DNA from 4 places in the Bradyrhizobium sp. AZCC 1693 genome. Region 3 is predicted to be linked to each of the others. Evidence: predicted binding sites of a transcription regulator. Region 3 holds the regulator's gene; each other region holds the start of a gene.
The links. Region 3 encodes HrcA, which represses chaperone genes, less so after heat shock. Its sites were predicted from a motif close to GTTAGCACTCNCNNNNNGNGAGTGCTAAC; they were not measured.
Positions count from the first base shown of each region.

Region 1 (7,224 bases), 3.0 Mb from region 3:
TGCCGCAAGGCAGGCAGCGATCGTCGCCGTCGCTTCCACGGGCTGCTGATCAAATGCGCGGGGAAGTTGCCGCAATTCGCCGAAGCCGGCGGTGCCGACGGGGCGGAAATGCCCTGCCGGCGTCGTTTGTCGCGTCATCAGCCAGCGCAGAGACCTCAATCCGGCCTGCACGTATTCAGGCGTTTGCGTCGCCGCGCCTGTCATCATCAGCGCCTGCGGCAGGCGGGCGTTGTCGTAAGCCAACCCTTCCTCGAACCACACCCAGTCCGGCGTTTCGACCGAAGCCAGACAGGACATCAACCTGTCGGCAAGAGAATGCCGGATCTCCTGGGCGTGAAGATCATCGGGAGCCACGCCGCAATAGGCGCCCAAACCCAGCAGGGTGAACGCCCACGCCCGCGGAGAGCGAAAGGTCTCTACAGTCGACAGAGCCTCGGCGAACAAGGCAGCCGCCCACCGGCGCCGCGACGGAGTTGCGTCGCTGCGCGCGGTTTCGCCGAGCGCCCAAAGCGTTCGCGCGTGACTGTCTTCGGACCCGCTGGCTTCGAGCCAGGTTCGATTGAAGCCCATGAAGTTGCGAAACCGCCCGGTGTCAGGATTCCATGCATGCTGCACGAAAGCGGCGAAGCGAGCCGTCAAGACTTCCGACAGCGGCTGTTCGCCTGGACTATTGAGGGCGCAGGCCAAAAGCATCGCGCGGGCGTTGTCATCAACGCAATAGCCGTGCGAGCGATCGGGCACCGAATGCACGGCGTGCTGGAACAGGCCGGTATCGTCGCACATCGACAGGAAATAGCCGATTTGCATGTCCGGCGCCGCAGGGCCACCTGGCTCCGGAACGCCCGTGTTGGAGGGCGCAATGACCTTGAGCCAGTGACCCTGAGACGCGCTCTCGAAAACCGACATGTAGTGCTCGGCGGTGCGTTCCCACGTCATGGTTCTGCTGACCGCATAGGCGCGCCGGCACATCGCCTGCCGGCGAACGTCATCGGTGAGCAATTCCGCGATCTTGCTACCGATCGCCGTCGCATCACCAAACGGCACCAGGACGCCGCGTCCATTGGCCAACAGTTCGCGAGCATGCCAGTAAGGCGTCGAAACGACGGGCTTCCCCAGTCCGAAGCTGTAGGCCAACGTTCCCGACGTCATCTGCGCCTCGTTGAGATAGGGCGTGACATAGACGTCGCACATCGAGATGAATTCGAGCAGCGTGGGCAGATCGACGAAGCGGTCGAGGAACACAACGTGGTCCTCCACGCCAAGTTCGCGGACCCGCCTCATCAGTCTGTTGCGATACGCCTCGCCCTGGTCTCGAACTAGATTCGGATGCGTTGCGCCAAGGACGACATACAACGCATCGGCGCGACGCTTCAGAATCGACGGCATGGCGTCGATCATGACTTCGATGCCCTTGTTGGGGGACAGCAGGCCGAATGTCAGAATGATCGACTTTCCGTCAAATCCGAGCCTTGCCTTTGCCGCATCGGGCGCGACAAGCGCGACGTCGGGAATGCCGTGGGCTATGACCTCGATCTTGTCGTCCGGCACCTGATAGACGCTGCGCAGCAATTCGCGGCCCTTGTTGGCCATCACAACGACCTTCGACGACGCATCGACGATGCGCTCCATGACCGCGCGTTGCGCGGCGGTCGGATTTGCCAGCACGGTGTGGAACGTCGTCACAACAGGCATGGTGAGGCGCGACAGCAGTTCGAGGACGTGGCCGCCGGCTTCGCCACCGAAAATTCCGAATTCGTGCTGCAGGCACACGGTGTCGAACCGGCCGGCATTCAGGAAGTCTGCTGCACGGATGTATTCTTCGATCTTGTTATCCTGGATCTGAAAAGCGACCGCCTTGGGATAATCATAGGTTTGGCCATGATCGGTCATCGCCACGATGCAGGTCTCCAGATTTGGGCGTGACGTCGATATCGCCTGCTGCAGGTCCGTCGTGAAGGTTGCGATCCCGCAGCGGCGGGGTAGCGAATTGCCGATAACGGCGATGCGGCGGAGCGGTGTCATGCTTGTACCTCGACAGTCTCGCTTGATTTCGGCGAATGGCCGGCGGACATGCCGGCAGATTTGGTCAGTTCGCCGGCGTCCTCCAGCAGGGCGGCAACGGGGTCAGGTCCCGGATAAGCCATCAGGCCGCTCATGCCGCTCGCGCCGACCTCGATGTCGGTTCGATCGCCCTCGATGAAGACGGCGTCACCGACCGACATGCTCGTCAACCCGATCCGCGCCCGGCCCTCGATTGCAAGGATCCAGGTTTCCCGATCGGCATTGAGTGCCCAATTCGAGTTCGCCGGCAGGTCGATCAACTCAACGACGAAATGCTGGCTTGTGATCAGGGCTGTTCGAGCCGTGGTGATGCGTCGTGGACCAGATTGGGGCTGAACCGGCCCGGCGTCGGAAACAGCGACGGCGCGTTCTTCATGCAGTTCGCGCTGCCTGCCATAGTCAAACAGGCGGAATGTCGTGTCGCCGCGCTGCTGAATCTCGGCGAGCACGATACCGGCGCCAATGGCGTGGATCGTGCCAGCGGGGACGAAGATGATGTCGCCTTTCGCGACGGGACGCCATTGCGTGAGATCGGCAATCGAGCCGTCCCTGATCGCTGCGCGCAATGCCTGTGGCGTGAGTCGCCGCTTCAGTCCCAGCGCAACCCGCGCGCCTGGGGCTGCTGCGAGAATGTACCAGGCTTCAGTCTTGCCGTTCGGCAAGCCGATTGAGCGGGCAAATTCATCGTCCGGATGAACCTGAATCGACAGGGGCTCGCTGGTGAACAGCAATTTGAGCAGCAGGGCCGGGATGGCTGCATGCTTATGCGTGCGCTGGAACCACAACTCTCCAACCGGGTCACCGGCAACGTCGATGCTGCTCCATGGATGGAGATCGCCTACCCCCCACGGTTTGCGCGCAACCTGCACGGCGGCATGCTCGATGGCCATAGATTGTCCTGACCCGTAACGCGCATATCGAGGCGATATGCCGTTGGTCGATACCGTTGATATGATTTGGCGTGGCTAAGGCGTCGCGACGGGATGTGCGCGTTTGTCGCGATCCCGCTGGGCTCCTGATCAGATGGGTACTCCGGCGTCAGATAGCAACCTTCCTGGGTCCATTAGCGTTTGGTCGCCCAGGACGGACGCGCGCCAGTCCAGGCGGGAAGCGAATCCCATTCGGCCCACCGCATCCGGCGCTCCTCATCGCCGACCCTGATAAAAACAAAGGCCGCGTCATCCTTGCCGGTTTTCGAATCAACAAAGATTGCCGGAACACCGTATGCGTCTCTGACGATCGCCGTATTTGCCATTCCGACTCCTGCTTTCTGTTAAGCGCTCGGATTCCCATTGCCGGCATATCACTCGAGGCGAACTACCACTGAATAATCACGGCAGCAGCGATCAGCAGCGCAAAAAAGATCGGCAACAGCACCGGAGGCACCAGCCAATCACGAAGATCGAATTTGAGGGTATCTGACATGTGACCGCCTTTTTTTGGTTAAGGCGGGAGCGCAACGCTCTCAGTCACCGATAATAGCCCGGGGCGCGCGGTGATGCGTTAAGTATAGTGACTATCTGCCGAATAGCGAGGAGAATCGCAATTTGTTTTGGGGCAGATCGTTATGAAGATGGTGGGTTCAAAAGCTTCGCGCTTCCCCTGCCCGCGCTTCTCGAATGTATGTTGAGCGCGCGTTGTGAAAAATATTCGGCAGCTTCTCGATCGCGATAATCCGGCGGACTCGTTCGTAATTACTGACGACTTTGGGTCATCTGGCTGTATCAGCGGCGCGAAAAGCATTCCGATTTCTCGGCTCAAGATCGGCAGTTTCCACATGAGTGGAGGGCAAGCGGTTGCAGGTGAACTCATCAGCAGAGCGGTATCAGCGCGAACTGGCTTACCTCCTCAGCATCCTCTAGCGAGGACGCCTTAGTGCTTGAGCCGTTCTATCTGGAACGTGAATTTGGCTTGTAACACCGGTCCGGTGTCGTCCCTGACTTCGATAGCCATCCGGTGTCCCGCTCCATTGTGGGGCCTGCGGGACGCGTCCCTCGCCACGTCTGCCAGCGAACGCGCGGCCTCTTCTTGCACAGCCTCCATGGTAGAGAGTTCCAGACCCTCATCGTCGCGGGTCAGTTCGTCACCGTCTCGCAAGTCGAAAAAGTATCGCTTCATAACAACGTCGAACGTCAGGAAACCAAAAGCGTTCCTAGCTGATCTGGAGCGGCCTAACAGGACCCGCGATTAGGCGGTAGGAAGGCACCCAGGCCGTGTTCCAGCTTTCCATGGTCTGGTCGCAGACCGAACACTCGAAGCTGCTGATCTGGCGTTCGGGAGCCATAGACTCGGTGCGGTTGTAGACCGCTCCGCAAATACAGGCTCTGTGACGGGTCTCTTCCATTTGCTCATTATGCGCCGCGAATCGGAATTAGGACACTTCCAAATTCAACTTAGGACACCGGGGCTTAAATACGGACAGTACCGCCGGGCTATAAGAACAGGTCCGAAATCTAGGACATTTCCTGAACACGTTAGACGGCACACGACGGCTTCCGAGCCCTGCTAACCGCTCCGGGTCCACTTTGGGAATTGAATTAGCAACCTCGTGGGCCAAAGCCCTTGCGCCCCAGTGTTACAAGCTTATGTGAAGAGCGGCTAGCACTCGCTCGTTGCGACTGCCAATCCAGAAATAATCACAAATAATCACAAAAGCCATGGAGGATCGCATGAAGTTCCGTCCGCTCCACGATCGCGTCGTGGTCAAACGCATAGACGCCGAAGACAAAACCGCAGGCGGCATCCTCATTCCGGACAGTGCCAAGGAAAAGCCCTCGCAGGGCGAGATCATCGCCGTTGGTCCGGGCGGCCGTGACGAATCCGGCAAGCTGATCCCGATCGACCTCAAGGTGGGTGACCGCGTGTTGTTCGGCAAGTGGTCGGGCACCGAGGTCAAGCTCGATGGTCAGGAACTTCTGATCATGAAGGAAAGCGACATCATGGGCGTCCTCACCGACGTTCCTGCCGCCAAGAAGAAGGCCGCTTAAGCGCTTTAGCCCGTTCCCTCATCCTGAGGAGCCGGCGCAGCCGGCGTCTCGAAGGAAGAGGCCCTGCAATCCAGATCTCATCCCTGAGGAATCCGCCCAATCGCGTGGACCTTGGGATCTGGAAATACGGAGATCATTATGTCAGCCAAGGAAGTCAAATTCGGCGTTGATGCCCGCGACAGGATGCTGCGCGGCGTCGAAATTCTCAACAACGCGGTGAAGGTCACGCTCGGTCCGAAGGGCCGCAACGTCGTGCTCGACAAATCGTTCGGCGCCCCCCGCATCACCAAGGACGGCGTCACCGTCGCCAAGGAAATCGAGCTTGACGAAAAGTTCGAGAACATGGGCGCGCAGATGGTGCGCGAAGTCGCCTCCAAGGCGGCGGACGCTGCCGGCGACGGCACCACCACCGCGACCGTGCTGGCCGCGGCCATCGTGCGCGAAGGCGCCAAGGCGGTTGCCGCCGGCATGAACCCGATGGATCTGAAGCGCGGTATCGACCTGGCGGTGGAAGCCGTGGTCGCCGACCTCGTCAAGAACTCCAAGAAGGTCACCTCGAACGAGGAAATCGCCCAGGTCGGCACCATCTCCGCCAACGGCGACGCCGAAATCGGCAAGTTCCTCTCCGACGCCATGAAGAAGGTCGGCAATGAGGGCGTCATCACGGTTGAAGAAGCCAAGTCGCTTGAGACCGAACTCGAAGTCGTCGAAGGCATGCAGTTCGACCGCGGCTATATCTCGCCCTACTTCGTCACCAACGCCGACAAGATGCGCGTTGAAATGGATGATGTCTATCTTCTCGTCTACGAGAAGAAGCTCTCCAGCCTGAACGAACTGCTTCCGCTTCTGGAAGCTATCGTGCAGACCGGCAAGCCACTCGTCATCATCGCGGAAGACGTTGAAGGCGAAGCGCTCGCCACCCTGGTCGTCAACCGTCTGCGCGGCGGCCTCAAGGTCGCTGCCGTCAAGGCTCCGGGCTTCGGCGATCGCCGCAAGGCCATGCTGCAGGACATCGCCGTTCTGACCGGTGGTCAGGCGATCTCGGAAGATCTCGGCATCAAGCTCGAGAACGTCACCCTGCAGATGCTCGGCCGCGCCAAGAAGGTGATGATCGACAAGGAGAACACCACCATCGTCAACGGCGCCGGCAAGAAGGCCGACATCGAGGCGCGCGTTCAGCAGATCAAGGCGCAGATCGAGGAAACCACCTCGGACTACGACCGTGAGAAGCTGCAGGAGCGTCTGGCCAAGCTCGCGGGCGGCGTCGCGGTGATCCGCGTCGGCGGCGCGACCGAAGTCGAGGTGAGGGAGCGCAAGGATCGCGTGGATGACGCGATGCATGCGACCCGTGCGGCGGTTGAAGAAGGCATCGTGCCGGGCGGCGGCGTCGCCTTGCTCCGTGCCTCCCAGCATCTCAAGGGCCTGCGCACCAAGAACGACGACCAGAAGACCGGCGTCGAGATCGTCCGCAAGGCGCTGTCCGCGCCGGCCCGCCAGATCGCGATCAATGCCGGTGAAGACGGTTCCGTGATTGTCGGCAAGATCCTGGAAAAGGAGCAGTACTCCTATGGCTTCGACTCGCAGACCGGCGAGTACGGCAACCTGGTCGCCAAGGGCATCATCGACCCAACCAAGGTAGTTCGCGTGGCGATCCAGAATGCGGCCTCGGTCGCGGCTCTGCTGATCACCACCGAAGCCATGGTGGCCGAACTGCCGAAGAAGAACGCCGGCGCAGGCGGCGGCATGCCTGCGGGTGGCGGCGGCATGGGCGGCATGGGTGGTATGGATTTCTAAGTCCAACCGTTCAGCGCTCAAAAAGAAAAAGAAAGGCCCGGCAGCGATGCCCGGCCTTTCTGCATTCTCGTGCCTTTGATCGCGGTTGCCCTGCTCAATTTGCCTCAGTCCGTAATACTGACGTCAATACATAGTTCGGATCGGCTTTCAGCGCGCGTGCGAGAATTTGTAGTCGCCGGGCTTGCGATAGGAATAGCCAATCAGATTGCCCACGTTCGGGTAATCGTCCTGGCCAAGTGCCTTTAACTGCTTGCCTGCGTCTGGGACTGAGTCGAATTGCAGTAACGCTGCTTCCTTCGTGTCGGCCGGCGCCAGGTGCCATCGTCCCGCGGTTTCGGAGCGGCTCACGAGGGCCAAGAAACGATCCGAATTCGGCAGGATG
Region 1 covers NZ_JAZHSD010000001.1:1,951,451-1,958,674, forward strand. The annotation lists gene V1293_RS09635 (glycosyltransferase family 4 protein) at 1-2,022, opposite strand, end outside; gene V1293_RS09640 (class I mannose-6-phosphate isomerase) at 2,019-2,951, opposite strand; gene V1293_RS09645 (hypothetical protein) at 3,125-3,316, opposite strand; gene V1293_RS36120 (DUF6894 family protein) at 3,934-4,179, opposite strand; gene V1293_RS09650 (co-chaperone GroES) at 4,731-5,048, shown strand; gene groL (chaperonin GroEL) at 5,187-6,842, shown strand; partial or broken gene V1293_RS36125 (tetratricopeptide repeat protein) at 6,918-7,091, opposite strand.
Region 1: a site for HrcA is predicted at 4,659-4,687, ahead of V1293_RS09650 (co-chaperone GroES). Genes of this name have one in related genera too.

Region 2 (7,224 bases), 4.9 Mb from region 3:
CCAGCTTCGCGACCGCGTCGACCATGACGTGCTCCCGCTCACCCAGCAGGCGCTGTCGCAAATACTCGGCGTGCGACGCACGACGGTGACGCTCCTGATGCGTAATCTGCGCGCGCGCGGAGCGATCAGGTCCGATCGACGGGGCCTGATCGAGATCGACCGAACGCGGCTCGCGGCGGCAGCCTGCGAATGCCACAGCGTCATGCGTCTCGAAGTCGAGGAGATTTTCTCGACGAATGCGGACCGATCTCGCGCGACGGCTCGGCCCGTAGATCGGCGCATCCCTGAAATTGAATCGGGCGATGCCATGTGAGCGCGTTTCCGCGCGACCGCGTGACTTGCCACGTCGCGACGCGCCGCGGCGGCGTTTCTGGCCCATCAACGAGCGGATCCTCCGCTCGATCAGGTTCTCTGCCGCCGATCACGTTCGAGGGCTTGCTCGGATGCCGCCTCGAGTTTCGCAAGCTCGCGCAGCACCTTCGCCGTCTCGCGCAGCTCGTTGCGCGCAGGGCCCGGCTTCTGCCGTCGTGCTTCGTCGAGAAAGTCCTTGGCCTGCAGCAGCCAGGTTGAGGTTTCAGATGAGATTTGCATGCGCGCCATGGTGTCCCTCCATCGCGATCGTCACTTGATCTGTGTCGACGATTAGGCCGGGGAGCCCGCGCTGCGACGCCGCACCCGGATGCTCGACTCGTCGACCCAGGCTTCGCGTGCAAACCACGCGTGATCGGTGTGGCAGATCACACAACGCGTGCGCGAGAAAAACACCGCGCGACGCCCGAAGCTTTCGCGATCAGTCTTGATGCCCGTCGGAATCGCGTATCCGGTTTGCGGACATTTGATCATCACCATACCCATGTCGCCCTCCCTTATCGTCTTCATAGTTTCTTGCAAAAAAGCACCGGCCGGTTGGAGTACGCCTGTTGTCGGTGCGGTCACTTGGGGGGCATCGCGCACCTTGTTTGGTCGAGCAAGGCCAGTGGGGGCTGCATGCTCGCCGGGCTTGTTCCAACCGGCCGGATCCCTCCTCAAAACGAATCCTTGGACGTGAACTGAGCAGGCTTGTTAGCCTGCTTGGCGGATGACCTTCGTGAAGTGCTTCCTGATCGGCTCACCCGTTTCAGTCGCCAGCTTCTGGGCAAGCGCCCACAATTCCCTGTTCTGGTCGGAAGCGGTGTCGAACGCCTTGCGCGTCTGCGCTGCGGACAATTTGAAAACATCGGTCGCTGACTTGCTGCCGCAGAGATGGATCAAGAAATCGAGCGCAGAGGCGGCATTGGCGTTTGAGATTTCAAACACTTTCAGCCCGTAGTCGGTCGCGCTTCTGGCATTGCCCGAATAGGCCTCGCCCAGCGCCACCGTCATCTCCTCCGACGCGGCCTTGATCTTCTCGAAGCCTTCCCGTGCGCGGGAGAGGACCTGCTCGTTGCCGCCGATGCCAGGCAAGGCGATCTTCGAGAGGTCCAGCAGCGGCATCCCGAAAACATTGGTTCCGTTCGTTGTCGCTTTCATTTCACTTTCACTCACGCAACATTCTCCTTCTCAAGCGAAAGCATTCTCCGCAACGCTCGCTTGCGTCACGAGAGCTCACGCTCCGTGTTCGATCAGATTTTGGATGAGCTTTGGTTTAGCCCCGACCCAATACGACTTTGGCGTAAGAGAAGCGAAGCGTCGGTTCGAAATGCGACTCTCGCAAAAATTTTTTTTGAGATTGTCAACACAAACGAACGTATAATTACGGAGCGCTGTGTATAACAGGGATATCTCAGGGAGCAGGAAGCCTTTTCTTCAGCGTAACGTTGCGAGGGCGGCGTCGGCATTCGCTGTGGTGTGGCGGGCATCTACATCGTCTGCCCAAACAAAAAACCCCGGCATTTCTGCCGGGGTTTTGCATTTCTTGAGTATCGCCTGAAAGGCTGGACTTAGAAGTCCATGCCGCCCATGCCGCCGCCCGGAGGCATGCCGGCGCCGGCACCGGCGTTCTTCTTCGGCAGTTCGGCGATCATGGCTTCGGTGGTGATCAGGAGAGCCGCGACGGAGGCCGCGTTCTGGATCGCCGCACGAACCACCTTGGTCGGGTCGATGATGCCCTTGGAGACCAAATTGCCGTATTCGCCGGTCTGCGAGTCGAAGCCGTAATTGTACTGCTCCTTCTCGAGGATCTTGCCGACGATGACGGAGCCGTCTTCACCGGCATTGATTGCGATCTGGCGGGCCGGCGCGGACAGCGCCTTGCGCACGATCTCGACGCCGGTCTTCTGGTCGTCGTTCTGGGTCTTGATGCGCTTGAGCTGCTCGGAGGCGCGCAGCAGGGCGACGCCGCCGCCCGGCACGATGCCTTCTTCAACCGCCGCACGGGTCGCATGCATCGCGTCATCCACGCGATCCTTGCGCTCCTTCACCTCGACTTCGGTGGCGCCGCCGACGCGGATCACGGCTACGCCGCCCGCGAGCTTGGCCAGACGCTCCTGCAGCTTCTCACGGTCGTAGTCCGAGGTGGTTTCCTCGATCTGCGCCTTGATCTGCTGAACGCGCGCCTCGATGTCGGCCTTCTTGCCGGCGCCGTTGACGATCGTGGTGTTCTCCTTGTCGATCATCACCTTCTTGGCGCGGCCGAGCATCTGCAGGGTGACGTTCTCGAGCTTGATGCCGAGATCTTCCGAGATCGCCTGACCACCGGTCAGAACGGCGATGTCCTGCAGCATGGCCTTGCGGCGATCGCCGAAGCCCGGAGCCTTGACGGCAGCAACCTTCAGGCCGCCACGCAGACGGTTGACGACGAGGGTGGCGAGAGCTTCGCCTTCGACGTCTTCCGCGACGATGACCAGCGGCTTGCCGGTCTGCACCACGGCTTCGAGCAGCGGCAGCAATTCGTTCAGCGAGGAGAGCTTCTTCTCGTTGATCAGGATGTAGGCGTCGTCCATTTCAACGCGCATCTTGTCGGCGTTGGTGACGAAGTAGGGCGAGATGTAGCCGCGGTCGAACTGCATGCCCTCGACGACGTCGAGTTCGGTTTCGAGCGACTTGGCTTCCTCAACCGTGATGACGCCCTCGTTGCCGACCTTCTTCATGGCATCCGCGAGGAACTTGCCGATTTCGGCGTCGCCGTTGGCGGAGATGGTGCCGACCTGGGCGATTTCCTCGTTCGAGGTGACCTTCTTGGAGTTCTTGACGAGGTCGGCGACCACGGCTTCCACCGCGAGATCGATACCGCGCTTCAGATCCATCGGGTTCATGCCGGCGGCAACCGACTTGGCGCCTTCACGGACGATCGCAGCCGCGAGAACGGTCGCGGTGGTGGTGCCGTCGCCGGCAGCGTCCGCCGACTTCGAGGCGACTTCGCGCACCATCTGCGCGCCCATGTTCTCGAACTTGTCGTCGAGCTCGATCTCCTTGGCGACGGTGACGCCGTCCTTGGTGATGCGGGGAGCGCCGAACGACTTGTCGAGCACGACGTTGCGGCCCTTCGGACCGAGCGTCACCTTGACGGCGTTGTTGAGGATGTCGACGCCGCGCAGCATGCGGTCGCGGGCATCGACGCCGAATTTGACTTCTTTAGCTGACATATTTGATTTCCCTGAGTTGATCTTTGTTTCTCACCCTGTCGGGGAGGCGCCTCGCGGGCGCTCCTCAGGGTGAGCGATGCGGGCGAAGCGCTTAGGCAGCCTTCTTCTTGGTGGCGGGGACGTCGAGCACGCCCATGATGTCGCTCTCCTTCATGATCAGGAGATCTTCACCGTCGATCTTGACCTCGGTGCCCGACCACTTGCCGAACAGGACGCGGTCGCCGACCTTGAGGTCGATCGGGATTAGCTTGCCGGCTTCGTCGCGGCCACCCGGGCCGACGGCGGTGATTTCGCCCTGCGAGGGCTTTTCCTTGGCACTGTCCGGAATGATGATGCCGCCAGCGGTCTTCTCTTCGGCGTCGATGCGCTTGACCACGACGCGGTCGTGAAGCGGACGGAATTTCATGCAGTCCTCCTAAGTTTCTGAAGATGTTATCAGAATTGGAAATTTTGGCAGTCCGGGCTGGCGAGTGCCAACTCGGCTGCGGCTGATTTAGGCCAGACTTGTTCGGGGGACAAGGGGCTTCTAGCAGAAAAATTGGCACTCAAATATGACGCCTGCCAATTTCGTTAATCATGATTAATTCGGCGGCCGGGGCCTCCAGCCCCATATTAGCACGTGCGGTAAGCTGCTGCTAACGCGCGAATTTTCAACAATTCATTAAACATTTAGGCTTGTGATGGGTTGGTATCGTGCGTCACATTTCTCTCATGTGAGCGCATCTCCGCCGGGGTGGCTCGGTGTGCGGCCACCACGTGAAATGCGCTTCCAGCAATGGAGGTTTGGCATGGTCTCGCGGGTTGGAGTTGCTTCCGACGATTTTCGGAAGCAGGTGCTGGGTTACGGGCTGACGACGGCGCAAATCCTGTATCGGATGCCCGATCACCCGTCGTTGCTGCAGACCTATGTCTGGCAGAATTACGATCTGTTTCCGAAATTCCCGGCGCTGAAAGATTTCCTCGCCTTCTGGGAGGAAAAGCTTGATGGCCCGCTGTATTCCGTCACGGTCGCGCATTCCAGGCTGATCAAGCCGGCCGAACTGCGCGCGGTGGATGGCGTGTTCAGGCTGCATTGATTGAGATGCCGCAGGGTGGGCAAAGGCGCTTGGCGCCTTGCCCACCATCTGACACTCCGCCCGCGGGCACGCTTCCGCCTTCGCCCTGCGGGCTACGGCGAGACAAGTCGCTTTGCCCACCCTACAAAATCCGATTTGTGTTAGCCTCCCGCCACAAACAAAAAAGGGAGGCACCCATGGCCAAGAAGAAAGTCGCGTCGCGCGCCGCGGCGCAGCCCGCCGTAAAGAAGAAATGGTCGGGCCACAAGACGGCAGCCAAATCCTCAGCCCGCAAGACCATCAAGTCGAAGGCGAGAGGCGTTGCGGCGGCCAAGTCGAAACCGGCCAGGAAGGCGCGGCCGAAACAGCGCATCGCCATCAGCCATCACCGCGAGGAAGATTTTAGGGCGGACGGCCTGCGTACCTACGCAAAGTACCGCGACCTCGGCATCGCTGACGCCACCCACGGTTTGGCGCGGGCGCATGTGATCCGCCTGCAGGGTCCGTGCAATCCGGCCGAAGTTTCAAAGCTGCACTACCACGACGTCGAATTCCAGATGGTCTACGTGCTCAAGGGCTGGGTGAAGACCTACATGGAAGGCCAGGGCGAGACGCTGATGAAGGAAGGCAGCGCCTGGACGCAGCCGCCGCGTATCAAGCATCTGATCATGGATTATTCCGACGACGTTGAACTGCTGGAAGTGATCCTGCCGGCGGAGTTCAAGACGGTGGAATTGGCGAGTTGAGATGCCGTCATTGAGATGCCGTCATTCCGGGGCGCGAAGCGAACCCGGAATCTCGAGGTTCCGGGTTCGACGCTGACGCGTCGCCCGGAACGACGGCGAGAGTATTACGTCATCACTCCCACGATCGCCCCCATCAAACACGTCGTCAGCGTCCCCGATACGATCGACTTCAGCCCGAGCGCATTGATCTCCTCGCGCCGCTCCGGCGCCATGGTACCGAGGCCGCCGATCATGATGCCGAGGCTCGCGAAGTTGGCAAAGCCGCACATCGCATACAGCATGATCAGCCGCGAGCGCGGATCGAGCGTATCAGCGCCGAGCTTTGAAAGTTCGACATAGGCGATCAGCTCGTTGAGGATGGTCTTGATGCCCATCAGGCTTCCCGCCGTGATCGCTTGCGGCCATGGCAGGCCCATCAGCCAGCACACCGGCGCCATCAGGTAGCCCAGCACGCGCTGGAGAGAAATTCGCGCCCCACCGATCTCGGGCAGCAGTCCAAGGATAGCATTGGCGAGATAGACCAGCGCCACCAGCACCAGGAGCATGGCGACGATGTTGAGCAGCAGCTCAAGCCCGGCCGTGGTGCCCTTGACGATCGCATCCATGGTGCTCGAGGTTTGCATATCTGGATCTTCCAATGATCCGCCGGTGCGCTTGTCTGAAGTCTCCGGCACCATGATCAGGCTAACGAGTATGGCTGCCGGTGCTCCAAGCACGGATGCAATGACAAAATGCGCCGCGGCGTCCGGGATCAATGGCGCGAGGAACGTGGCGTAGAGCACCAGTACGGTGCCGGCGATGCCGGCCATGCCGCCGGTCATCACCAGAAACAATTCGCTGCGGGTGAGCTGCGCCAGATAGGGGCGGATGAACAGCGGCGCCTCGACCATGCCGAGGAAGATATTGGCCGCGGTCGACAGCCCCACCGCGCCGCCGACGCCGAGCGTGCGCTCCAAGAGCCACGCCATGCCGCGCACGATCGGCGGCAGCACGCGCCAGTAGAACAGCAGCGTCGTCAGAACGCTCATGACCAGCACGATCGGCAGGGCCTGAAACGCCAGGACGAAATCCGCGCCCGGCGCCTTGAGGTCGAAGGGCAGTGCACCGCCGCCGAGATAGCCGAATACGAAGGAAGTGCCGGCGCGCGTCGCTGCCGCGATCGTGTTGACGGCGTCATTGATGGCGCCGAACGCCTTTGCCACCGGCGGCAGCTTGAGCAGCACCAGCGCGGTCACGACCGTGACGGCGAGGCCAACCGCGATTTGCCGCAACGAGACCGCGCGGCGGTTCTCACCAAGTGCCCACGCGATCGCCAGCAACGCCAGCACGCCAAACGCCGATTGCAGTTGCAGCATGGATCCCCCGCCAACCTGTTTAGTCCGGAGACATGGCTGACACCTGTTCGGACACATCACTGACAGGTTGGTCATTGGTCAAGTCGATCGATGCGACCTGCCAACTGGCAAAGAAGATACCGTAGTGGCCGTCGCGATCGAGCGGGCGGATGGCAAGGCGCTCGCCGACGAAGGCTTTCGGAACTTTCCAGAACTGTCCCTTGAAAGAGATGTAGCTTCGGGTCGGCGAGACGGTCCGAACCGTCTCGCCGAGGTCGTATTGCACCTCCGGAATACGGGCCGGCATCGCACGTGAACTCGGCCGAAAGCGGTCGGCGGGGACGCTCATATCGAGGCCTTGGTGAGGCCGCTCCAGATTGTAGACCATGCGCCAGGCGTCGAGGGCGCGCTGGACCTCCGGCAGGGTGCGGAAGGGGCGCATGGCAAACACTTCGGCGTTGAGGGTGCGATGGAAGCGCTCGTTCTTGCCGCGGCCCTGCGGGTGGCACGGTCTGGCATGCACCAC
Region 2 covers NZ_JAZHSD010000001.1:50,279-57,502, forward strand. The annotation lists gene V1293_RS00260 (Crp/Fnr family transcriptional regulator) at 1-313, shown strand, start outside; gene V1293_RS00265 (hypothetical protein) at 403-600, opposite strand; gene V1293_RS00270 (hypothetical protein) at 643-855, opposite strand; gene V1293_RS00275 (phasin family protein) at 1,063-1,509, opposite strand; gene groL (chaperonin GroEL) at 1,920-3,563, opposite strand; gene V1293_RS00285 (co-chaperone GroES) at 3,655-3,969, opposite strand; gene V1293_RS00290 (usg protein) at 4,352-4,639, shown strand; gene V1293_RS00295 (cupin domain-containing protein) at 4,816-5,364, shown strand; gene V1293_RS00300 (NupC/NupG family nucleoside CNT transporter) at 5,469-6,719, opposite strand; gene V1293_RS00305 (IS481 family transposase) at 6,739-7,224, opposite strand, start outside.
Region 2: a site for HrcA is predicted at 4,013-4,041, ahead of V1293_RS00285 (co-chaperone GroES). Genes of this name have one in related genera too.

Region 3 (7,224 bases):
TGGGGTCGATGCCTTCCGCAAGCCGCAATCCCATCAGCAGAAACTCATCGGCGCGCTCTTCGCTGTTGAGCGAATCGTCGGTCACGACGCCATGGCCGTTGGCCTCGACGCGCATCAGCCAGGCCTCGGGGCGCTTTTCGGTTGCGGTCGCATGTCTCGCGCCGTCGATGTCCAGCCGCCCATGCGCGCCAGGGCCGATGCCGGCATATTCGTCACCGCGCCAATAGACGAGGTTATGCTGGCATTCCGCACCTGCACGGGCGTGGTTGGAAATCTCGTAGGCCGGCAGGCCGCGATGCGCGCAGACTTCCTGCGTCACATCGTAGAGCGCGCGCGCAACCGCCTCGTCCGGGGTCTTCAATTTTCCTGCCGCATGCAGGCCGAAGAACGGCGTGCCTTCCTCGATGGTGAGCTGGTACAGCGAGAGATGCTCGGCGGCTTCGGAAATCGCGAGCTTCAATTCGTCGGCCCACATCTGCGGCGTCTGATCGGGGCGGGCGTAGATCAGGTCGAACGAGTAGCGGTCGAACGCGCTGCGGGCGATCGCGACCGCGTCCAGCGCCTCGCGCGCGCTGTGCAATCGTCCGAGTGCTTTCAGCGAGGCGTCATCGAGCGCCTGCACGCCGAGCGAGACACGGTTGACGCCCGCTGCGCGATAGCCGCGAAACCGCGTAGCTTCCACGCTGGTCGGATTGGCCTCCAGCGTCACCTCGACATTGTCGGCGACGCGCCAATGCTTGCCGATCGAATCCAGGATGGAGCCTACGGTCTGCGGCTGCATCAGCGACGGCGTGCCGCCGCCGAGAAAGATCGACGTGACGGTGCGTCCCGGCGCGCGCGCCGCTGAGGTTTCGATCTCGCGCGCAAACGCACGGGCAAATCTTTCCTCGTCGATCGGCGCGTGGCGGACGTGGCTGTTGAAATCGCAATACGGGCACTTTGACAGGCAGAACGGCCAGTGCACGTAGACGCCGAAGGCGGCTCGCTTCGCGTAATGGCGTTCGGCGCTAGCCAAGGCAGATCTCCGCCAATTTGACGAAGGCGCGCGCCCGGTGCGACAGGCCGAGTCCGAGCGGCGGCAGGCCATGTTTCTCGATCGAGGTCATCTCGCCAAAGGTCCTGACGTGCCCGTCGGGCAGGAAAGCCGGATCATAGCCGAAACCGGCGGTGCCGCGCGGCGGCCATACCAGAGTTCCATCGGCCCGGGCCTCGACCTCTTCGAGATGGGCGTCGGGCCAGGCAACGCACAGCGCCGACACGAAATGCGCCTTTCGCTTGTCCGGCGTGGTGGCGCCGCGTTCCTGCAGCAGGCGCTCGATCCGGCTCATCGCCGCCATGAAATCCTTGCCCTCGCCGGCCCAGCGCGCCGAGTAGATCCCAGGCGCGCCGTCCAGCGCATCGACCACAAGGCCGGAATCATCGGCAAAGGCCGGCAGTTGTGCCGCTTTCGCCGCTGCGATCGCCTTCATCGCCGCATTGGCCCGAAACGTCTGACCGGTTTCCTCGGGCTCAGCCAGGCCCAGCTCGCCTGCGGAAACGGCCTCGACGCCATGCGGCGCCAGCAATTCCCGCATCTCGGCGAGCTTGCCGGGATTGTGGGTCGCGATCACGAGGGCGCCGGTGATTCGACGGTGCATGTGGGATCAGACTACGCGACGGCCAGCTTCTGCAAGTCCACCAGACGCGCGACACCCCTGCGCGCCAGTTCCATCAGCGCCAGGAACTCGTCCTGCGAGAACGGCGTCTTTTCGGCAGTGCCCTGTACCTCGATGATGCGGCCGTCGCCGGTCATGACGAAATTGGCGTCGGTCTCGGCCTCGGAATCCTCGGCATAATCGAGGTCCAATACCGGTGTACCCTGATAGATGCCGCAGGAGATCGCGGCGACATTGTCGCGCAGCACGCTGGCCTTGATCATGTTGCGGCTTTTCATCCACGAGATGCAGTCGGCCAGCGCCACCCAGGCGCCGGTGATCGAGGCGGTGCGGGTGCCGCCATCGGCCTGAATCACGTCGCAATCGACCGTGATCTGGCGTTCGCCGAGCGCTTCGAGGTCGACGGCTGCGCGCAAGGAGCGGCCGATCAGCCGCTGGATCTCGACGGTGCGCCCGCCCTGCTTGCCGGCGGCGGCCTCGCGGCGGGTGCGCTCCAGCGTGGCGCGGGGCAGCATGCCGTATTCGGCGGTGACCCAGCCGCGGCCCTGGCCCTTCAGCCACGGCGGCATCCGCTCTTCCAGCGTGGCGGTGACCAGCACATGGGTATCGCCGAATTTCACCATGCAGGAACCTTCGGCATATTTGACCACGCCGCGTTCCAGCGACACGGGGCGCAGCTGATCGGGCGCACGGCGGCTTGGCCGCATAGGAAGTCCTTTCGAAATCGAGCGAAAAACCGTTTGCGGTGCTTGTAGGTGGGGGCGTGCGCAGCGGCAAGGGCTTTTGGCCCTGTTTGGAGGGAAAGGGACGCTTGTCATTGGCCCGCCGGAGCGACAAATTAGGGGCTGTCCAAGGAGTTAAGCTGTGGCCCACCACGATCCGATTGGCCTGATCGCGCCGCATGCCGGGCTCGCCCAGCTCAATGAGCGTTCGCGCGACATTTTTCGTCAAATCGTCGAGAGTTATCTCGCGACCGGCGAACCGGTCGGCTCGCGCAACATCTCGCGCCTGATCGCGGTGCCGCTGTCTCCGGCCTCGGTCCGCAACGTGATGTCGGACCTCGAGCACCTCGGGCTGATCTATGCGCCACATACCTCTGCCGGGCGGCTGCCTACCGAACTCGGCCTGAGGTTCTTCGTCGACGCCCTGATGCAGATCGGCGACCTTACCGAACCGGAACGGGAATCGATCCAGAGCCAACTCGCCTCCGTCGGGCGCGCGCAATCGGTCGAGGCGGCGCTTGGCGAAGCGTTGACGCGGCTCTCCGGCCTCACGAGGGCTGCCGCCGTGGTGCTGACCGCCAAATCCAATTCGCGGCTCAAGCACATCGAGTTCGTCCGGCTCGAGCCGGAACGCGCGCTGGTGGTGCTGGTCGGCGAAGACGGCCAGGTCGAAAACCGCGTGCTGACGCTGCCGCCCGGCGTGCCGTCCTCGGCGCTGACGGAAGCGACAAACTTCCTCAATGCGCGGATTCGCGGCCGGACGCTTGCCGAAGCGCGGCTGGAGCTCGAAACCGCGCTGACGCAGAGCCGCGTCGAACTCGATCAATTGACGCAGAAGGTGATCGCAGCGGGCATCGCGAGTTGGTCCGGTGGCGACAGCGACGACCGGCAATTGATCGTGCGCGGCCATGCCAATTTGCTCGAAGACCTGCACGCGTTGGAGGATCTGGAACGCGTCAAGTCGCTGTTTGACGATCTCGAGACCAAGCGCGGCGTGATCGATCTGTTGGGCCGGGCCGAGCGCGCCGAGGGTGTGCGGATTTTCATCGGATCCGAGAACAAGCTGTTCTCGCTGTCCGGTTCCTCCACCATCATCGCCCCCTATAGCGACGCCGCGGGCCGTATCGTCGGCGTTCTCGGCGTGATCGGGCCGACGCGGCTGAACTATGCGAGGGTGATTCCGACGGTGGACTACGCCGCCCGGATCGTCAGCCGGATGCTGGGCGGCTAATCCGCCCCAAATTGACCCCAATCCGGTGTGGTTGCGCTTGATTTTCGGCCACTAAAGCACGATATCCCGCTCAGCAAATCCCCATCGAACCTGATACGTTTTTTGAGAAGGCAGTCTTATGACCGATCCGAACCGGCCGAGTGATGACGCGGTGAAACCGGCCCAGACCGGCGAGCCCGTGGTCTCAAAACCCTACATCATGCCCGACGATCCCGAGGAAGGATCGAATGAGGCCCTGACCAAGGAGCTGGCCGAGGCGCGCGACAAGATGCTGCGCACGCTGGCGGAAATGGAAAACCTGCGCCAGCGCACCAGGCGCGAGGTGGCTGATTCCAAGATGTACGGCATCACCGGGTTTGCGCGCGACATTCTCGATATCGCCGACAATCTACAGCGCGCGCTCGACGCCATTCCACCCGAGGCGAGGGAGACCGCCGATCCCGGCATCAAGGCCTTCATCGAGGGCGTGGAACTGACCGAGCGCTCACTGCTCAACACGCTGGAGAAGAACGGCGTCAAGAAGTTCGATCCGTCCGGCGAGAAGTTCGATCCCAACTTCCAGCAGGCGATGTACGAAGTGCCCGACCCGTCCGTTCCGTCCGGGACGGTGGTTCAGGTCGTGCAGGCCGGCTTCATGATCGGCGAGCGCGTGCTGCGCCCGGCGCTGGTCGCCGTCTCCAAGGGCGGCGCCAAGGCCGCGCCGACGGCCGACGTCACAAGCTGAGCAGGCTTACCCCTTCAGCGGGTTCTCACTCGTCTTCGGCCAGTAGGTGCCAAAACTCCAGAGATTGCCTTCCGGATCCCGGCGGGCGAAGTCGCGGCTGAGCCGTCATGCCCGAGATAACGACGGGCTACGAACGACGATGATGAGCAGTATGTCTACGCCATGGACTTATGAGGATCTGTCCGCGAGACCGATCACGATGCCAGAGCGATGTTGAGGCATGATATAGTCTACGAAAGCCACTCCACCGGCACACTCAAAGTCTGCGCGAGCTTCGCGATGGTCTCGGGGGTTCCCGTACGGCGCCCACTTTCGAGATCGGACAGATAGCCCTGACCGATGCCTGTTTTGAAATTCAAATGCAGCTGTGTCTCGCCGCGCCAATTGCGAATGGCTTTCAACCGACTATCACCTCGAAGAATCGCAGCACTAACCTCCGGGGGAAGCACGACACCACCAGCAGCCAATTCGGCCTTCCGAACATCGTAGATGGGGACGTCGTCGGCATCCTCGGCCTCGTGATCGGCGCGCTCAAGGAGCGCCTCATATTCGGCCCGGGGCAGCACCACCAACTCTTCGCCGCTGGGCGTCCGAATGATCTGTGGTGCACTCATAGACTCAAGCTCCTCTTGTAAGTCGTCGTGGCCCGGCGGCCGATGGACGAGGTCCTGATCTCCGAATGGGGATATTGCCTAAGCCGCGATATCGTCGGACTTGATGCGCTTGACGCCGGCCTTGGTCATGTCGGCCCAGGCCTTGGCGAGCGAGCCCTGGGTGTCGATACCGCGGCAGGCGTCTTCGATCACATAGGCTTCAAAGCCCGCCTTGCGCGCATCGAGCGCGCTCCATGCCACGCAGAAGTCGGTGGCAAGCCCCGCCAGGAACACCCGCTTCACCTTGCGTGCCTTCAGGTAGGCGGCGAGCCCTGTCGTGGTCTTGCCGTCAGCCTCGGTGAAGGCCGAATAGCTGTCGACGTTCTTGTTGAAGCCCTTGCGGATGACGAGCCCGGCATGCGGGATCGCGAGGTCCTTCGACAGCGACGCGCCTTCGGTGCCCTGCACGCAATGATCCGGCCACAGCACCTGCTTGCCGTAGGGCAGGCTGATCGTTTCGAACGGCTTCTTGCCGGAATGCGTCGACGCGAACGAGACATGGCCCGCGGTGTGCCAGTCCTGCGTCATCACGACATTGGCAAAGCCCTTGGCGATGCGGTTGATGACGGGCACGACTTGCTCGCCGTCCTTGACCGCGAGACTGCCGCCCGGCAGGAAACAGTTCTGCACGTCGATGACGAGCAGCGCAGAGGCGTCGTCAGGCTTGATCGGTGCGGCACGCAGCGCAGTTGGGACCATGGCCGCTATCGACGTCGCGCCCAGACCTTTCAGAGCCCGCCTGCGAGTAACCATGGTGCATCTCCCCGGTTATGAACCCGACAGGGAAAAGCTAGTTCCATTGGTGTACGAACGAAAGCCCGAAGTTTCGGCGCGGATTGCGAATTTGCCGATCAGCCCCGCGGATGAATTCCGTCGCGCACCGCGCGGAAGCGTGGAAAGGCCTGGGTCCAGTCGTTGCGGGGCGAAGAGCCGATGATGCGCATCGAGGTCTGCGAGCCGAACCGCAGCCATTGCACGATGGTGACGGGCGTATTGTCTTTGCCGCTGGTGGCGTCGATCCGTGTTTCGTAGCCGGGCTGGCCGTCGATGCGGACCGGCTCCGACATCGTGATCCTGCCGTCGCGAACGCCGGGAATGGTGGTCGCAATCTGCTGGGCAAAGCGGCCACGATCATCGGGGGACGCCGCCGTCGAGCCGATCAGACCGATGATCATGAAGGGCGCGACTTCGAAGCCGGTCTTTTCGTCGCCATCGGAGAGGATGAGGGCTGCGCCCGGCGCCAGCGTGCGGATGTTCTTGAAGCTCGAGAGCTCGCTGACCTTGAATGGCATCAGCCCGAGCTGCTCCTCGACCGGAATCTCGGTGCGGATCACGGCGGAAGCGAACATCTGGCGCACGGCGTCGTCGGTATAGATCTTGGCGGCGTTTTCCGGCACCTGCACGGCGACATAGCCGGAGAAGGTGGGGCCGGGCAGGATCATCGAATAGCGCCGCACGTTGGCGGCGCCGTCCTTGGCGTTTTCCTTGGCGTTTTCGACGGTGTAGTAGGCGAGCCCGGCCGCAGTCTCGATGCTCTCCGGCTTGATGCCGCCGGTGCCGCCCGGGGCGGCCTTGAAGGCATTGGCGACCTCGCCATAGGCCTCGGCGGGGAGGTCGGCGATCAGAACCTTGACCCCCTGGTCCTCGGTCTCGAAGCCGATGAATGTCCTGGCCTTGTTGAGGCCGACCAGTGGCGTCATGCCCACCCTGGCGCCCGGCGGGAAGACCGGGTCGGCGGCGAACGCGGAAGAGAATACGGTAGAGTTGACGGCAACGATCAGGGCAAACGTAGCGGAGTATCGAAGTAGCTTCATGGAGCATCTACCGGGTTTGCATGGGGCCGTTCAGTGGGGCCGACGATGCAGCTGGGAATCTCTAGTGGAATTTCGGAGCCTTGCGGGCACGACGGGGGTCGTTCCAGTCGGTCCGCTTTTAGCGGTTTTGATGTCCCTGCAACAGGGCGGGGTAGGGGTCCGTTCCACGGTTACGTTCCGATATGTCGGCTTTTTGCAGGATTTTGCCCGGCATCCGAGCTCTTTTTGAGGCGCTTCCAGCGGCCAAATACCGCGTCCCTTCAGAGCCCCGCGCAGGTGGGATGCTGCCGCTTCGCTGTGCAACGCTCCGGCATGCGAGCAAGCGGCGGCCTTGGACGAGCGGCCTTGCCGATTTCTTAACACCGCTTGAGGCGTCGGGGCCGGCCCGCCCCGGGCTGACACAATCTTTCAAACATCAGCCTTTT
Region 3 covers NZ_JAZHSD010000001.1:4,968,677-4,975,900, forward strand. The annotation lists gene hemW (radical SAM family heme chaperone HemW) at 1-1,015, opposite strand, end outside; gene rdgB (RdgB/HAM1 family non-canonical purine NTP pyrophosphatase) at 1,008-1,637, opposite strand; gene rph (ribonuclease PH) at 1,649-2,362, opposite strand; gene hrcA (heat-inducible transcriptional repressor HrcA) at 2,520-3,608, shown strand; gene grpE (nucleotide exchange factor GrpE) at 3,727-4,332, shown strand; gene V1293_RS23740 (helix-turn-helix domain-containing protein) at 4,563-4,946, opposite strand; gene pncA (bifunctional nicotinamidase/pyrazinamidase) at 5,025-5,738, opposite strand; gene V1293_RS23750 (hypothetical protein) at 5,837-6,799, opposite strand.

Region 4 (7,224 bases), 1.4 Mb from region 3:
GATGGAATCGGCAGGGGTCGTAAGTAGCAAACCCCGGCCGCGTTTTCGAGCCAAGCGCGCCTTCTGAACTGATCGGGTCCGCACTATCGCCAAAAAGCCAAAAAAGAAGGCCGCCCGGAGGCGGCCTTCGATGGATTGATCGGAAAAAGCCGGGCTTTAGAAGCCCATGCCGCCCATTCCACCCATGCCGCCGCCACCGCCGGGCATCGGCGGGGCCGGTTCCCTCGGCAGTTCGGCGACCATGGCTTCGGTGGTCACCAAGAGGCCCGCGACCGACGAAGCGTCCTGCAGCGCGGTACGAACCACCTTGGCCGGGTCGATGATGCCCTTGTCGACCATGTCGACATATTCCTCGGTCTGGGCGTCGAAGCCGAAGGTCTCGGACTTGTTCTCCAGGATCTTGCCGACCACGATCGAGCCTTCGACACCGGCGTTTTCCGAGATCTGGCGAACCGGAGCTTCCAGCGCCTTCAGCACGATATTGATGCCGGCCTGGACGTCGGAATTGTCGTTGTTGATGCGGCCGACGGCCTTCTTGGCGCGCAGCAGCGCCACGCCGCCGCCCGGCACGATGCCTTCCTGGACGGCTGCACGGGTCGCGTTGAGGGCGTCCTCGACGCGGTCCTTCTTCTCCTTGACCTCGACTTCGGTCGCGCCGCCGACGCGGATCACCGCGACACCGCCGGCGAGCTTGGCCAGACGCTCCTGCAGCTTCTCGCGGTCGTAGTCCGAGGTGGTTTCCTCGATCTGCGCCTTGATCTGCGTGACGCGGGCTTCAATATCCTTCTTCTTGCCGGCGCCCTTGACGATCGTGGTGTTCTCCTTGTCGATCACCACCTTGCCGGCGCGGCCGAGCATGTTGATGGTGACGCTTTCGAGCTTCATGCCGAGTTCATCCGAGATCAGCTGACCGCCGGTCAGGATCGCGATGTCTTCCAGCATGGCCTTGCGGCGATCGCCGAAGCCCGGCGCCTTGACGGCGGCGACCTTCAGGCCGCCGCGCAGGCGGTTGACCACCAGCGTCGCCAGTGCCTCGCCCTCGACGTCCTCGGCGATGATCAAAAGCGGGCGGCCGGACTGCACCACGGCTTCCAGCACCGGCAGCATCGACTGCAGGCCCGAGAGCTTCTTCTCGTGCAAGAGCACGTAGACGTCCTCCAGCTCGGCGGTCATCTTCTCGGCGTTGGTGATGAAGTAGGGCGACAGATAGCCGCGGTCGAACTTCATGCCCTCGACGATGTCGACTTCGGTATCGAGCGACTTGTTCTCCTCGACCGTGATGACGCCTTCATTGCCGACCTTCTGCATCGCCTGGGCGATCATCTTGCCGATGGCGGTGTCGCCATTGGCCGAGATGGTGCCGACCTGGGCGACCTCGGAGGAGGCGGCGACCGGCTTGGCGCGCTTCTCGAGATCCTTGACGACGGCGTGGACCGCGATGTCGATGCCGCGCTTGAGGTCCATCGGGTTCATGCCGGCGGCAACCGCCTTGGCGCCTTCGCGCACGATCGCCTGCGCCAGCACGGTCGCCGTGGTGGTGCCGTCGCCGGCGGTGTCGTTGGTCTTCGAGGCGACTTCGCGCAGCATCTGCGCACCCATGTTCTCGAACTTGTCCTCAAGCTCGATTTCCTTGGCGACGGTGACGCCGTCCTTGGTGATGCGGGGTGCGCCAAAACTCTTTTCGATCACGACGTTGCGGCCCTTCGGACCGAGCGTCACCTTCACCGCGTTGGCGAGAACGTCGACGCCGCGCAGCATGCGGTCGCGGGCATCGCCGGAAAATTTAACGTCTTTGGCAGCCATTGTTTGGACTCCTGAATGAATGGATACGGTTGCTTGCCGCCTGTCATCGTCGGGTCTTCTTCCCCTCTCCCCTTGTGGGAGAGGGTGGATCGAATGAGCGATAGCTCATTCGAGACGGGTGAGGGGTCTGTCTCCGCGGATGGAGACCCCTCATCCGGCGCGCTTTGCGCGCCACCTTCTCCCACCCCAACTCGGGTTTACCCGAGTTGGGCATCTTAACTTGTCGAAGTCGGATAAATCCGACTTCGATGGGAGAAGGGAAGAAGTGACTGCGCCGACGGCGGTGGGCGGCGGCGAACGTTCGGCTTAAGCCAGCACGCCCATGATGTCGGACTCCTTCATGATCAGGAGTTCCTCGCCGTCGAGCTTGACTTCGGTGCCCGACCATTTGCCGAACAGCACGCGGTCGCCGACCTTGAGGTCGATCGGAATCAGCTTGCCGGCCTCGTCGCGGCCGCCCGGGCCCACGGCGGTGACTTCGCCCTGCGACGGCTTTTCCTTGGCGCTGTCGGGAATGATGATGCCGCCCTTGGTCTTCTCTTCGGCATCGATGCGCTTGACGACGACGCGGTCGTGCAGCGGACGGAATTTGGATTTGGCCATGACGTCTCCTCTTGAAGTTCCGTGGAAGGCGTGGTTTCAGGTCTGTGCCACGAAAATGGCTGATAATGCCGGCTATTCGACGCCGTCCCGGGCGGGACAGCACGACCTTAGCAATCGTTGTATTTGAGTGCTAAACGTGGGGCCGGGGAATATGGCTTGGCGCTGATCCTGTCAAGCAAACAAGGGGGGGTAAGGCCTTCTTGAGGCCAATATAGGATGGTCCCACGGAAGCCAAATCGGCGCAGCGGCGTAATTTTAACGGACGTCATTGCTCCGACAGGCTTTTTGCGGTTGGCTGCTTGACGGGAGCGGCCAAGGATTTGCCAAGGAATTTGCTCGGGGGAATACGATGATCAGCTCACGTAACGCGCGTACGGTTGCCAATCTGGCGATCGCATCGGCGCTCACGATCTTGCTGGCGGCGTGCAACAGCATGAGTCTGCCGTCGCTGTCGTCCAGTTCGGCGCCCGAGGCCGAACCCGGCGTGGCGCCCGATATGCCGGCCACCATCCGCTCCGACGAGATCGTCGGCCGCTGGGGCCTCGCCTCGTTCCAGAATCCCAACGACCGCGCCCGCACCGAAGCGGCGGCGCGCGGGCAGTGCAAGCAGCCCTATGTGATCGGCGCCGGCACCTCTGGCGGTGTTGTCATGCATCTGGCCGACCAGGCCACCCCGCAGGAACTGCGCCTCAAGGGCAGCCCGAGCGGCAAGAACTATATCGGTCCGCCCGGCCCGACGCCCGGTGAGCAGGACCGCGAGATCGTCTCGTTCGACGGTCGCGTGCTGATTACCCGCTTCATCGACAAGGATGCTTCGGTCCGTTACGGCAACATGGTCTATGTCCGCTGCGCGCCGCGGGCGTGAGGCAAACTGCATTCCCTTGCCGTCATGCCCCGCGAAGGCGGGGGATGGAGTCACGTTTGAAGTGCAACGATTGATTTGAGTGCGGAGAATGCCTCGGCGGGCGTCTTGAAGTCCAGGCATTTGCGTGGGGTATCGTTGAGGCGCTGAACGTGCCGCTTGAGGTCGGCTGCCGTGATGAGTTTGAGGTCAGTTTTGCGGGGCAGCAGGCGTCGTAAGCGCCCGATGGAGTTTTCCACGCCGCCTTTTTGCCAGGGACTATGGGGATCGCAGAAGAAGGTCTGGACGCCGAGGGTTTGGTGAAGCCTGTGATGCTCGGCGAATTCGTTCCCGTTGTCGAAGCTGACGGTTTTGCGCATTGCTTGGGGAAGTTTGCCGAGTTGACGGCCGATGGTCCGAGCGGTGCGGACAGCTTTTCGATCGAGTGGTCGGTGAACCATGTTGAAGCGGGTTTGCCGTTCGTGGAGAACAAGCAACCCTTGGCCACATCGGGCGAACAGCATGAAGTCGGCTTCCCAATGGCCCGGTGTCCCGCGGCCTTCGACCTCGGCGGGGCGTTCGGTGATCGAGCGCCGTTGTTTGATGAGGCTGGCGGGGCTGCGTCCTGGACGGTGCCCTCGTCTTCGTTTGCGGCGCGGCAGCAGGCGGTGCCAGCAATCCTTCTGAGCGGCACGATGATAGATGAAACGATAGATTGACTCATGGCTGATGATGACGCGACCATGTTCCAGCGCCAGCCGGCCAGCGATCTGCTCTGGGGAATGTCCCATCGCAAGGCGTTTGCCCACGCGGTTTCGCAGGTCCGGCTGGCGCGCCAGCTTGAAGCGGCCATCCCACCGTCGCCGACGCTCGGCCAATTGCTGAGCCCGGACAGGCTCGTAGCCCCCGGCCCAGACCTTGGTAGGCCGGGAATTGCGCCGCAGCTCCCGGCTGATCGTCGATGGCGCCCGGTCGAGCGCAGACGCAATTTCGTTTTGAGATTTACCGCCTGCATGCAGGCGGTAAATCTCAACGCGCTCTTCAAGGCTGAGCTGGCCATAACATTGTCCCATCGCCACAACACCCTAGCAGGTGTTGCACTTGTGTCGTGAGCCCAAGGGGCATCCAGTACGCCGCGGCTTCTCCGCTGAATCGCTGACGTCTCTGGAATACTGGATCGTCCGCCCCAGTGCGCAATTGCGCACAAGGCGGACGATGACAGTGGAGGACGGGCGACCCAAACAAAAAAACGCCGGCGTCTTGCCGGCGTTTCTGTTTATTCTGCGTTAACCAGTTCGATCAATCGAACAGGGCGTCGATGTCGTTCTGCGAGGCGTGACCGTCGTCGCCGTCCAGCTTCGGGCCGTTCAGCAGCTTGGCGTCGCCTTCGCGGGTATCGACGATCGGCGGGGCGTGCGCCTTGATGGCGTCGACGCCGCCCCAGATGTCCATCATCGCATTGATGTGCTGCTCGATGAACTTCATCGTGCTCATCACCTTGCTGATGCGCTGGCCCGTCAAGTCCTGGAAATTGCAGGCCTCGAAGATCGCGACGACGCGTTCCTGGATTTCCTCGCTGAGCAGCTTTTGCTGGTCGGGCGAGATGTTCTTGGACAATGCGGTGGCGGCCTGGTCGATCGCCTCGACGGCCTCGAGAATCTGCTGGGTGGCCTGTTCGGTGCCGCCGACGACGGCGCCGAGCTCGCCATTGACCTTGGCCATTTCCTGGCCGTCAAAGCTCTTGCCGTGCAGCGTGGCGATTTCGCGCTTGGTACGGTTGATGGCGTCGTGAATAAGGTCAAGCTCGACCTTGAGCTTCGCGCACTGCTCGATCTGGGCGCGATAGGTTTCCAGCAACGCGTGCGATTCGGCAATCTCGCGCGTGATCTCCGACTGCTCGGTCGAAGCGGCGGGGGTGTGGCCGAAGCCCGCCATCTGTACGCGGATCGCGCGCAACTCGGCCATGATCTCACGATGCATCGGACCGATCTCGCCGCCTTCGACGGCAGGCATGACAATTGGCGCGTCGCCCAGAAGGGCTTGTTCAATACGAAAACGTTTGCGATTGACCGACATGAGTTTTTCCCACCCCTTCACTTCCGTGTGTGTTCTAAACCGATGCGATTTAACGTGAGGTTCACGCCGGAACAGGTCGTGACAGCGGTTTGCCCGCGGCCGCACACCAACGATTAACCATGAGGGGGCGGCGTTCATGCAAAATAAACGCTACCTGACAAATCCGCGCGCGATCGCCGAAATGGTGAATCGAAACGGCTGATACGTTTACCAAACCGATTAGGTTTTGATTTGTATTGATCGCATGCAACGGCGTTCGTCGCGCCGTTGCCGCGAACCCGCAATGACGAACAGTACAGAGTACGTCGATGTCCGGAAAAATCTCCCTTGCGCTCCTCGCGAGCGCGTCTTGCCTTTGCTTCGCCAGTGAGGCCAGTGCGATCGACGCCTCGCAGATAACCGAACCCGCCGTGGTCTACGCCGGCCAGCCGGCGCCGGTGCGCATGGCTTCTGCCGAACGCTCCAACATGGGCGGCGGCTTCATCGAATTCCTGTTCGGCGATGCGCCGCAGGGCGGGCGCTATCAGCAACAGCCGGCCTATCAGCCGCAGCCCGATTACGGCTATGGCGGGCGGCGCGCGTTGCTGCCGCCGATGGATCCGCAGTCGATGCGCCGGGAGGAGGAGATGGCCGACCCCGCGCAGCATCCGCTCGATCCGAAATACGAAAAGCAGGTGGTCGAGTATCACGGCAAGGAAAGCCCGGGCACCATCGTGATCGACACCCCGAACAAGTTCCTGTTCCTGGTGCAGGGTGACGGCAAGGCGCTGCGCTACGGCGTCGGCGTCGGCCGGCCCGGCTTCACCTGGTCGGGCGTCAAGACCGTCTCCGCCAAGAAGGAATGGCCGGCCTGGACGCCGCCGCCGGAAATGCTGGCGCGTCGCCCCGATCTGCCGAGGTACATGGAAGGCGGCCCGCAAAATCCGCTCGGCGCGCGGGCGATGTATCTGGGTTCGTCGCTCTATCGCATCCACGGCTCCAACGAGCCCTGGACCATCGGCACCAACGTGTCGTCCGGCTGCATCCGGATGCGCAATGAAGACGTCATCGATCTCTACGGCCGCGTCGGCGTCGGCGCCAGGGTTGTGGTGATTTGATTTTTCCAGGATGGTCACGAAAACGGTGTCGTCCCTGCGAACGCAGGGACCCATAACCACCGATCTACGTCGCTGAAGAAGGTCGTCGACCAACGCGCTCTACAACTACGGCCGCGGAGTATGGGTCCCCTGCGTTCGCAGGGATGACGGCAAGGTGGAATCAAAACGGCCGCCCGATGAGGCGGCCGTTTGTCTTTTTCAACTCAGACGCCACTCATGCGTAATCGCTGCCGCCATCGCCATCGTCGCCGTCGAAGTCGTCGGAATCGTGGTCCGTGTCGTCATCATCATCCTGCGAGGCCTGATCGAAGAATCCCTGCCGCGAGCCGGAATCGTTATCGTTGTTGTCGGCGCGCCGGCTCGACGAACCGATGTCGTTGATCCCGGCATCGCGCGCCAGATCGCCGCCGGACTGGTCGCCCCACGGCCTGCGGTCTTCGACACCGCCGCTACGGCCTGCCGTGTCGCCGAACGCCTGGTGGTTGCCGCCGCCGCCCATCATCGAGCGGATGCTGCCGGCCAATAGCGATCCGCCGACCACGCCGGCCGCGGCTGCCGCCGCCGTTCCGAGGAACGAGCCGCCACCGCCGAACGCAGGCGGCTGTTGCTGCGCGCCGCCATAAGGCTGGCCGTAGGCCGGCTGCCCATATTGTCCGGGCGGCTGGCTCTGCTGTAGCACCTGTCCGGTGTTCCAGGTCGGACGTCCGCTGCCGGCCATGTCAGGCGCGCGAACGTTGGGCACGGAGCCTTGGTTTTGGCCATGCTGCTGGTTCTGCCCGAAGATCGCGTCACGCATCGAATCGA
Region 4 covers NZ_JAZHSD010000001.1:6,326,256-6,333,479, forward strand. The annotation lists gene groL (chaperonin GroEL) at 157-1,803, opposite strand; gene V1293_RS30015 (co-chaperone GroES) at 2,110-2,406, opposite strand; gene V1293_RS30020 (hypothetical protein) at 2,756-3,271, shown strand; gene V1293_RS30025 (IS30 family transposase) at 3,322-4,320, opposite strand; gene V1293_RS30030 (protein phosphatase CheZ) at 4,547-5,323, opposite strand; gene V1293_RS30035 (L,D-transpeptidase) at 5,632-6,420, shown strand; gene V1293_RS30040 (DUF2076 domain-containing protein) at 6,635-7,224, opposite strand, start outside.
Region 4: a site for HrcA is predicted at 2,513-2,541, ahead of V1293_RS30015 (co-chaperone GroES). Genes of this name have one in related genera too.